One region of the Pseudomonas bijieensis genome, then DNA from elsewhere that is predicted to be linked to it. Evidence: predicted binding sites of a transcription regulator. Region 1 holds the regulator's gene; the other holds the start of a gene.
The links. Region 1 encodes sigma-54, which starts transcription at its own class of promoters, with help from an activator protein. Its sites were predicted from a motif close to ANTGGCATNNANNTTGCTNT; they were not measured.
Positions count from the first base shown of each region.

Region 2: a site for sigma-54 is predicted at 2,734-2,753, ahead of GN234_RS22870 (pilin). Genes of this name have one in related genera too.

Region 1 is NZ_CP048810.1:3,105,116-3,110,504, forward strand. It holds gene lptC (LPS export ABC transporter periplasmic protein LptC) at 1-469, shown strand, start outside; gene lptA (lipopolysaccharide transport periplasmic protein LptA) at 456-1,001, shown strand; gene lptB (LPS export ABC transporter ATP-binding protein) at 1,001-1,726, shown strand; gene GN234_RS13655 (RNA polymerase factor sigma-54) at 1,891-3,384, shown strand; gene hpf (ribosome hibernation-promoting factor, HPF/YfiA family) at 3,461-3,769, shown strand; gene ptsN (PTS IIA-like nitrogen regulatory protein PtsN) at 3,782-4,246, shown strand; gene rapZ (RNase adapter RapZ) at 4,249-5,106, shown strand; partial or broken gene GN234_RS13675 (HPr family phosphocarrier protein) at 5,122-5,389, shown strand, end outside.
Region 2 is NZ_CP048810.1:5,190,092-5,195,480, reverse strand. It holds gene GN234_RS22885 (DUF748 domain-containing protein) at 1-1,023, shown strand, start outside; gene GN234_RS22880 (DUF2845 domain-containing protein) at 1,025-1,321, shown strand; gene GN234_RS22875 (BON domain-containing protein) at 1,633-1,986, opposite strand; gene GN234_RS22870 (pilin) at 2,268-2,687, opposite strand; gene pilB (type IV-A pilus assembly ATPase PilB) at 2,912-4,612, shown strand; gene GN234_RS22860 (type II secretion system F family protein) at 4,615-5,389, shown strand, end outside.

The DNA of each region.
Region 1 (5,389 bases):
CCAGCCTGCGGCCCAGGTCGAGGAAAAGATCGACTGGTACGCGACCAACACGCACACCCTGCAGTACCTGCCCGATGGCAAGGTGCAGTACGAGATGACCTCGGACAAGGTCGACCACGTGAAGGCCACCGATATTACCCTGGTGACCAAGCCGGACCTGAACATGTTCCGCGGCACCGAGTTTCCGTGGCATGTGCAGAGCGAGCACGCCGAAGTCAACTCCGGCGGCACCGAAGTGGAACTGATCGACTCGGTACGCGTCGCCCGAACCGACGAGAAAAACCGTACGACCATCATCACCAGCACACGCATGACCGTGTTCCCACAGCAAGAATATGCGCAGACCGAGCAACCCGTTAGAATCGACGGCGCCGGGGGTGTATCGACCGGCACGGGAATGAAAGCGTATTTGAAGGAAAGCAGGATACACCTGCTATCGAACGTAAGAGGACAGTATGAAGCTCGCTAAAACCCTCCCTATTTTGCTCAGTCTGGGCGCAGCACTGGGAAGCGCGAGCGCCTGGGCTCTTCCCGACGACCGCAACCAACCTATCCGTATCCAGGCCGACGATGCCCAGCTCGACGACAAGAATGGCGTCGCCACCTATAAAGGCGACGTGATCATCACCCAGGGCTCGATGAAGGTTACCGGCAATACCGTGACCATCACCCGCACCCAGTCCGGCGATATCGACGTAGTGACCTCGGTGGGCAACCTGGCCTATTTCGAACAGCTGCAAACCGCGGGCGACGCCAAGCCTGTGCAGGGCTACGGGGTAACCATCCAGTACCACGCCTCCCAGGATCGCGTCGTGCTGATCGACCGCGCCAAGGTGGTCGACAAGGACAACAACGTGACCCAAGGCGAGAAGATCGTCTACGACACCAACAAGAAACTCGCCAGCGCCGGTCGCGCCACCGGCAGCAAGGTGACCGAGTCGCGTCCGCGGATCGATATGGTGATCCAGCCGAAAAAGAAAACCGAACAGAAGGCCCAGTAATGGCAACTCTGAAAGCTCAGCACCTGGCCAAGAGCTACAAGAGCCGCCAAGTCGTGCGTGATGTCAGCCTGTCCATCGACAGCGGCCAGATCGTCGGCCTGCTCGGCCCCAACGGCGCAGGCAAGACCACCTGCTTCTACATGATCGTCGGCCTGGTCCAGGCCGATCAGGGCCGCGTGCTGATCGACGACCTGGATGTCAGCCACCAGCCGATGCACGGCCGGGCGAAGGCCGGTATCGGCTACTTGCCGCAAGAAGCGTCGATCTTCCGCAAACTGTCGGTTGCCGACAACATCATGGCGATCCTCGAGACCCGCAAGGAACTCGACAAGGCCGGCCGTCGCCAAGAGCTGGAAAGCCTGTTGCAGGAGTTCCACATCAGCCACATTCGCGACAACCTGGGCATGAGCCTGTCCGGTGGCGAACGGCGTCGCGTGGAAATCGCCCGCGCCCTGGCCACCGCGCCGAAGTTCATACTGCTCGACGAACCGTTCGCCGGCGTGGACCCGATCTCGGTGGGCGACATCAAGCAGATCATCCATCACCTCAAGGCCAAGGGAATCGGCGTGCTGATCACCGACCACAACGTGCGCGAGACGTTGGATATCTGCGAAACCGCCTACATTGTCAATGACGGCCAGCTGATCGCCGAAGGCGATTCCGCAGCCATCCTGGCCAATGACCTGGTCAAGGAAGTATATCTGGGCCACGAGTTCCGCCTGTAAGCACAAGTGTCTGGCGAATCGCTCGAGCGTCGTTTAATTTTATTATGGCGACGCTCTAGGCAAACACTTCAGTTTCAGGCATATAATTTGCTTAAGTTTGGCGCCTCGGCGCCCTGTAGTGGATGGCGCATGTGCGCCGGCGAATAAGGTGTTAAGCCCCTGCCATGAAACCATCGCTAGTCTTGAGAATGGGCCAGCAGCTGACGATGACACCGCAGCTGCAACAGGCCATCCGCCTGCTCCAATTGTCGACCCTGGACCTGCAACAGGAAATCCAGGAGGCCCTGGAGTCCAATCCGATGCTCGAACGCCAGGAAGAAGGCGACGACTTCGACAACACCGATCCGCTGGCCGACAACGTCGAGCAGAAGACCAACACCGAAATCCCGGAACCGTCCTACCAGGAAGCCGCCCCGACGGTGGATAACCTCGAGGATGGCGAATGGAACGAACGCATCCCCAACGAACTACCCGTGGACACGGCCTGGGAAGACGTCTACCAGACCAGCGCCAGCAACCTGCCGAGCAGCGATGACGACGAGTGGGACTTCACCACCCGCACCTCGGCCGGCGAGAGCCTGCAAAGCCACCTGCTGTGGCAACTGAACCTGGCGCCGATGTCCGACACCGATCGCCTGATCGCCGTGACCCTGATCGATTGCATCAACAACCAGGGCTACCTGGACGAGACCCTCGAGGAAATCCTCGAAGCCTTCGACCCCGAGCTCGACATCGAGCTGGACGAGATCGAAGCTGTCCTGCATCGCATCCAGCAGTTCGAGCCAGCCGGCATCGGCGCCCGCAACCTGGGCGAGTGCCTGTTGCTGCAACTGCGCCAGTTGTCCGCCAAGACACCCTGGCTGACCGAAGCCAAGCGACTGGTCACCGATTACATCGACCTGCTGGGTGGCCGCGACTACAGCCAACTGATGCGTCGCATGAAGCTCAAGGAAGATGAGCTGCGCCAGGTCATCGAACTGGTGCAGAGCCTCAACCCACGCCCCGGCTCGCAGATCGAATCCACCGAACCCGAATACGTGGTCCCCGACGTGATCGTGCGCAAGCACAACGATCGCTGGCTGGTGGAGCTCAACCAGGAGTCGGTGCCCAAGCTGCGGGTCAACGCCCAGTACGCCGGATTCGTGAAACGCGCCGACACCAGCGCCGACAACACCTTCATGCGCAACCAGTTGCAGGAAGCGCGCTGGTTCATCAAGAGCCTGCAAAGCCGCAACGAAACCCTGATGAAAGTGGCCACCCAGATCGTCGAGCATCAGCGCGGCTTCCTGGAGTATGGCGACGAAGCGATGAAACCGCTGGTCCTGCATGACATTGCCGAGGCAGTGGGCATGCACGAGTCGACGATTTCCCGGGTAACCACCCAGAAATTCATGCATACCCCTCGGGGCATCTATGAATTGAAATACTTTTTCTCCAGCCACGTCAGCACCTCCGAAGGCGGCGAATGCTCGTCCACGGCCATCCGCGCGATCATCAAAAAACTGGTGGCCGCGGAAAATCAGAAAAAGCCGTTGAGTGACAGCAAGATCGCTGGTTTACTGGAGGCACAAGGCATTCAGGTGGCCCGCCGCACCGTCGCCAAATACCGCGAATCCCTCGGGATCGCGCCTTCGAGCGAACGCAAGCGGTTGATGTAACGGGCCACGCCACAGCGTTCCAGTGGCAGGCATTTCTGCCTGCCGCTTTATGCACTGGCAACGAAGGAGAAGCTGTATGCAAGTCAACATCAGTGGACACCAACTGGAAGTGACCGAACCCCTGCGCACCTACATCGGCGAAAAACTCGACCGATTGGAGAGGCATTTCGACAAGATCACCAACGTGCAGGTCACGATGAACGTCGAGAAGCTGCTGCAGAAAATCGAAGCCACGCTGCATATCCCCGGCGGAGAAGTGGTTGCCAACGCAGAGCACACAGACATGTATGCCGCGATTGACCTGCTGACCGACAAGCTGGATCGCCAACTCAAAAAGCATAAGGAAAAGACCCAGAGCCTCCTCCAGGGCGCAACCGGTCGTTAACCCCCCCAATCCATGATCCGACTAGAATCCATCCTGACCCCCGGCCGTTCCCTGGTGAACGCGCCGGGTGGCAGTAAAAAGAAAGCCCTCGAACAAATTGCCAACCTGATCCACCGCGAAGTGCCGGATCTGGAAATGCAGGACGTCTTCGAGGCCCTGGTTGCCCGTGAAAAACTCGGTTCCACCGGTTTTGGCAACGGTATCGCCATTCCCCACTGCCGCCTCAAGGGTTGTGCCGCACCGATCAGCGCACTGCTGCACCTTGAAGCCGCCATAGATTTCGACGCCATCGACGGCGCCCCGGTCGACCTGCTGTTTGTATTGCTGGTACCGGAAGCGGCGACCGATGCGCACCTCGAGCTGCTGCGCCAGATTGCCAGCATGCTGGACCGCAAGGAAGTGCGCGAAAAACTGCGCAGCGCACCGAGTAACGAAGCTTTGTACCAGGTGGTCCTGGACGAGCAGAACGGTCATTAAAAATGCGCATGATCATCGTCAGTGGCCGCTCCGGCTCCGGTAAAAGCACTGCCCTCAATGTGCTTGAGGACAGCGGCTACTATTGCATCGACAACCTGCCCGCCGGCCTGCTGCCGGAACTGGCCGAGCGCGCCCTGATCCACACCGAGCTGGCGCAGCCGCTGGTGGCGGTGTCCATCGATGCGCGCAACCTGCCAAGCCACCTGTCGCGTTTTCCTGAACTGCTCGAGGAAGTGCGCAGCCGGCATATCCAGTGCGACGTGCTGTACCTGGATGCCGATGAAGAGACACTGCTCAAGCGCTTTTCCGAAACCCGTCGGCGCCATCCGCTGAGCAATGCCAACCGCTCCCTGGCCGAAGCCATCGAGGATGAAAGCCAGCTGTTGGGGCCAATCGCCGACCTGGCGGACCTGAAGGTCAACACCACGCACCTGAACCTGTATCAGTTGCGCGACACGATCAAGCTGCGCCTGCTCAACCAGCCGGAGCCGGGCACGGCGTTCCTGGTGGAGTCGTTCGGCTTCAAGCGTGGCATGCCAGTAGACGCCGACCTGGTATTCGATGTGCGCTGCCTGCCCAACCCTTATTGGAAACCGGAATTGCGCGAGCAGTCCGGGCTCGACCAGCCGGTGATCGACTACCTGGCCGCACAGCCGGATGTCGAGGAAATGTACCAGGACATCTCCAGCTACCTGCTCAAATGGCTGCCCCGCTTTGCCGCGAGCAACCGGGCCTATGTCACGATCGCCATCGGTTGCACCGGCGGCCATCACCGCTCCGTCTACCTGACCGAACGCCTGGGTCAACTCCTGCAACAATCCCTGAAGAATGTCCAGGTTCGCCACCGCGACCTCAGCTAAAGGATTCACATCGCGATGCCTGCTCGGGAAATTGAAATCATCAACAAGCTGGGTTTGCATGCCCGAGCGTCGGCCAAGTTCGTCGGGGTTGCCGGCCAGTTCCAGGACACCACCATCAGGGTTGGCCGCACACCCCGAGACGGCGGTCGACGGTAAAAGCATTATGGCGATGATGATGCTCGCCGCCGGCAAGGGCACCAAGATCCACCTGAGCACTGAAGGGGAACAAGCGCAAGAAGCGATGGATGCCCTGGTGGACTTGATCAACAGGTACTTCGACGAA
Region 2 (5,389 bases), 2.1 Mb from region 1:
CCGGTCACCATCAAGGGTGCGGTCAACCCCTTCGACCCGATGGCCAGCCTCGACATCGCCACCAGCTTCAAACGGGTCGAGTTGACCACCCTGACCCCCTACTCCGGCAAGTTCGCTGGCTATCGCATCCGGAAGGGCCGGCTCAATCTCGACCTGCATTACCGGATCACCCAGGGCAAGCTCCAGGCGGAGAACAAGGTGGTGGTCGAGCAACTGCAATTGGGGGAAAAAGTCGACAGCCCGGATGCCGTGAGCCTGCCACTCAAGTTGGCTGTCGCACTGCTGAAGGACTCCGACGGCAAGATTTCCATCGAACTGCCGGTGTCCGGCGATCTCAACGATCCGCAATTCAGCGTCATGCCAATCATCTGGCAGACCCTGCGCAACCTGGTGGTACGAGCGGCCCAGGCGCCGTTCAAGCTCATTGGCGGATTGGTGGCCGGTGGCAGTTCTGAGGACCTGGGCAGTGTGTCGTTCGCTCCCGGCTCCAGCGATCTGAGCAAGGAAAACGAAGGTGTACTGCTCAAGCTGTCCGAGGCCCTGGGTAAACGTCCGGAGCTGCGCCTGGAGATCGAAGGCACCGCCGCCGAGAGCAGCGACGGCCCGCTGCTCGCCGCCCAGCGCCTGGAGCGCGAGTACCAGTACAACTACTACAAGATGCTGCAGCGTCGGGGCGATAAGGTACCGGCCCAGGCCTCGCTGATACAGGTGCCCGAGGATGAAAAACCACCACTGCTCGAAGGCATCTACCGCACCCGCCTCAAGACCCAGCCGCCCGCCGAATGGACGCAACTGGACAAAAAGGCGCGTATCGAGAAACTGCGTGAAGGCGTGATCAAGTTCTGGAGTGGCAGTGACGTGCTCCTGCGCCAACTTGGACAGGAACGGGCCAGCAGTATCAAGGACTTCCTGGTGGACAAAGGGCAACTGGCCGACGACCGCGTGTATTTCATCGACGCCAGCCTCGGCCAGGCCGAGAGCGACGGTCGCGTGATCACGCCTATGCATCTGGATGCCGAATAAGATGAAGCACTTGTACGGCCTCAGCCTGACGCTACTGCTTGTCGCTGGCCAAGTGTCGGCAGCCGAAACGCTGCGCTGCGGCAGCCAGTTGATCAGCGTCGGCGACCGCTCGAGTGAAGTGCTGCGCAAGTGCGGGGAGCCGGTGGCGCGGGATGACCTGGGCTATAAGCGCAGTGTCAATCGTCGGGAAGAGTACCCGGTGGAAGAATGGACCTACGGCCCCAACAGCGGCATGTATCAATACCTGCGTTTCGTGGGCAATCGGCTGGTGCAGATTACCAGCAAGCGTGGGCGCTGAGCTTGTCCATCCATATGTGTTGAAGTACCGCCGCCATCGCGAGCAGGCTCGCTCCCACATTGGATTGCGTTCTTCCTGAGAGAAATCGATCACCTGTAGGAGCGAGCCTGCTCACGATGGCAACAGCCCGGTGCCTGAGTCTGACCCACAGTTTGAGCCACCCTGAAATAGAACAGGCCCCCGACACGAATGCCGGAGGCCTGTAATGGCCACATCCTTGTGGCCTTTCGCATGAACTCCAAAGCGACGGCAAACGTATATCCTGGCCCGCTTGCCGCGCCTTCTCCCAGTCCAGGCGAGAAGTCTTAGCCTTACTCGGCTTTCAGGCCGTCAGCCGATACGGCCTTGACGCCTTTGATTTTCTTGGCGATCGCCACAGCGGTGTCTTTTTGTGCATCAGTGACTTTGGTCATCGAAGACAGGGACACAACACCTTTGTTGGTTTCGACTTTGATATCTGTGCCTGGAATGCCTTTTTCAGTGACCAGATCAGCTTTGACCTTGGTGGTGATCCAGGTATCGGAAACGTCTTCCTTGGCCTCTGTCACTTCGCCCGCAGCCAGCATCATTGGCGCCTGAGTTGCTTGAGTGGTCTCGGCGAATGCGCTAGCCATGGACAGGGTCAGAGCGGTAGCAGCGGCGGCAGTGATAGCGAACTTCTTCATACGAGTAACTCCTGTTTTTCTCAAAAACTGCCGGACGTGCATCCCGGCAGGGTTATCAGGAGTAGTGCGAAGGCTGTGCCACTTTTGAAATTTTTATTAATTTCTTATAAATCAGTAAGTTAAGCGAAACGGCGATTTTCGTGATCATGCAAAATGCATGAAGCGGTGATTCTGGACATGCAACTTGCGGGTTTGGGTCTTTTTCTAAGCTAATGAATTGCGAAGGATTTTCTTTAGCGAGGGAGCCCGCTCCCTCGCCACCCGATCAAGCGAACTTCAATTTACGGAGCCGCTGTACCAGTACAGCCGGCTGGCAAGAACTCCTGGGCAGCTGTCGAACCACAACTCCAAACACCTTCGGCAGAACGTGTAAGAGTGATCGCCTTGCCAAGGACCGGAGCGGGCGCGTTCAACAAGGTACATGCGATGGTACCCGTTCCAGCCGAAGCAGTACCTGAAGCGGTCAAGGTGCAATTGCTGGTAGGCGATGTCCCACCAATATTGGCCAATGATGGGTTGGTGCCTTGATTCATGATGTCCTCGAACGGCACCTTCAACGCAGATACTTCCGCCAGTCCCGCCGTTGCCTTGGCTCGCGCCTGGTACTTGGAATATTGCGGCAACGCAAAGGTCGCCAGAATGCCGATGATCGCCACGACGATCAGCAGCTCGATCAAGGTAAAGCCACTCTGCTTATTCATAGACATCTCCCATGCATGAGTCGGAATCTCATGACCTGAAACGGCCATTGCAGGGCACATGCCAACCCGGCAACCCCATGAGCAAGGGGGTTTCAACCAGCTCAACGGCTACGTCCTACCTCAACAACCGCACTATCTGACGTTTTTTGTCACCCTGGCTCGCTGGTTTGGCGTCGATGCTTGACTAGGCTATAAGTCATGAACTGTTCGCCGCCGGGATTCCCATGAATGACATCGCCCTCAGCGGCCTGACCAAGCAATTGGTACTGGCCGAACTGCTCACCGAGCAAAGCGCGCAACAGGCGTATCAACAGGCCCAGCGCAGTCGCATACCCCTGGTCAGTTATCTGGTACAGAACAAACTGGTCCAGAGCCGCCAGGTCGCGGAAATCGCCTCGGAGCACTTCGGCGTCGCCCTACTCGACCTCAACAGCCTGGACAAGGAAACCCAGCCCACAGGCCTGGTCAGCGAAAAACTGGTGCGCCAGCATCACGCCCTGCCGCTGTGGCGACGAGGCAACAAATTGTTCGTGGGCATCTCCGACCCCACCAATCACCAGGCCATCAATGACATCCAGTTCAGCACCGGCCTGACCACCGAAGCCATCCTGGTGGAGGACGACAAGCTCAGCGACGCCATCGAAAAGTTCTTCGAATCCAGTAGCACAGGCCTGGAAGGCATGGGCGATGTCGACCTCGATGGCCTGGACATCGAATCGATCGACGATACCAAACAGGATTCCATCGCCGGCCAGGACACCGACGACGCGCCCGTGGTGCGCTTCGTCAACAAGATGCTGCTGGACGCGATCAAGGGCGGCTCTTCCGACCTGCACTTCGAGCCCTATGAAAAAATCTACCGGGTGCGGGTGCGCACCGACGGCATGCTGCGGGAAGTCGCCAGGCCGCCGATCCAACTGGCCAACCGTATCGCCGCGCGCCTGAAAGTCATGGCCAGCCTCGATATTTCCGAACGACGCAAACCCCAGGACGGACGCCTGAAAATGCGCCTGTCGAAAAGCAAATCCATCGATTTCCGGGTCAACACCCTGCCCACGCTCTGGGGCGAAAAAGTGGTGATCCGGATCCTCGACCCGTCCAGCGCGCAAATGGGCATCGATGCCCTGGGCTACGAACCGGACCAGAAAGACCTGTACATGGCGGCCCTCAAGCAACCGCAAGGGCTGATTCTGGTGACCGGGCCGACCGGCTCGGGCAAGACCGTATCGCTGTACACCGGGCTGAACATCCTCAACACCGTGGACATCAACATTTCCACCGCTGAAGACCCGGTGGAGATCAACATGGAAGGCATCAACCAGGTCAACGTGAACCCACGCCAGGGGCTGGACTTCGCCCAGGCCCTGCGTTCGTTCCTGCGCCAGGACCCGGACGTGATCATGGTCGGCGAGATCCGCGACCTGGAAACCGCCGAGATCGCCATCAAGGCCGCCCAGACCGGGCACCTGGTGCTCTCCACCCTGCACACCAACAGCGCCGCCGAAACCCTGATCCGCCTGCAGAACATGGGCATTCCAGGGTTCAACATCGCCACCGCCGTGCACCTGATCATCGCCCAGCGGCTGGCGCGCAAGTTGTGCAACCACTGCAAGAAGGCCATCGAGATCCCCGAAGAGACCTTGCTCAAGGAAGGCTTCCCCCGGGAACGCATCGGCACATTCACGATCTATGAGCCGGTCGGTTGCGAACAGTGCAACCATGGTTACAAAGGGCGCGTGGGGGTCTACGAAGTGGTCAAGAACACGCCCGAGCTGCAGCGATTGATCATGGCCGAGGGCAACTCGCTGGAAATCGATCTGCAAATGCGCAAGGACGGTTTCAATGACCTGCGTACATCGGGGCTGCTCAAAGTGATGCAGGGCGTCACCAGCCTCGAAGAAATCAACCGGGTCACCAAGGATTGAACATGGCGGTCAAAGCAGTCAAAACCGATGTTTACACTTGGGAAGGCAAGGACCGCAAAGGCACCAAAATGACCGGCGAGCTGACGGGCCAGAGCCCGGCCCTGGTCAAGGCACAGCTGCGTAAACAAGGCATCAACCCGCAGAAGGTACGCAAGAAGTCCACCTCGATATTCAGCAAGGGCAAGCGCATCAAGCCATTGGATATCGCGCTCTTTACCCGCCAGATGGCAACGATGCTCAAGGCGGGTGTGCCTCTGTTGCAGGCGTTCGACATCATTGGCGAAGGCTTCGACAACGCCAATATGCGCAAGCTGGTGGACGAGGTGAAACAGGAAGTCGCCGCCGGCAACAGCTTTGCCGCATCGCTGCGCAAATGCCCGCAGTATTTCGACGACCTGTACTGCAACCTGGTGGACGCCGGTGAACAGGCCGGCGCCCTGGACACGCTGCTGGACCGGGTCGCGACCTACAAGGAAAAGAGCGAAGCCCTCAAGGCCAAGATCAAGAAAGCCATGACCTATCCAGCCGCCGTCGTTCTCGTCGCCGCAGTGGTCACAGGGATCCTGCTGGTCAAGGTGGTGCCGCAGTTCGAATCGGTATTCTCCGGGTTCGGCGCGCAGCTGCCGGCCTTCACGGTGATGGTCATCGGCTTGTCAGAGTTCATGCAGGAGTCATGGTGGATACTGCTCGGCGGGATGGTGGGCGGATTCTTTGGCGTGAAATACGCACTCAGGCGCTCCGAGGCCTTTCGTGACTGGCGCGATAAATGGCTGCTCA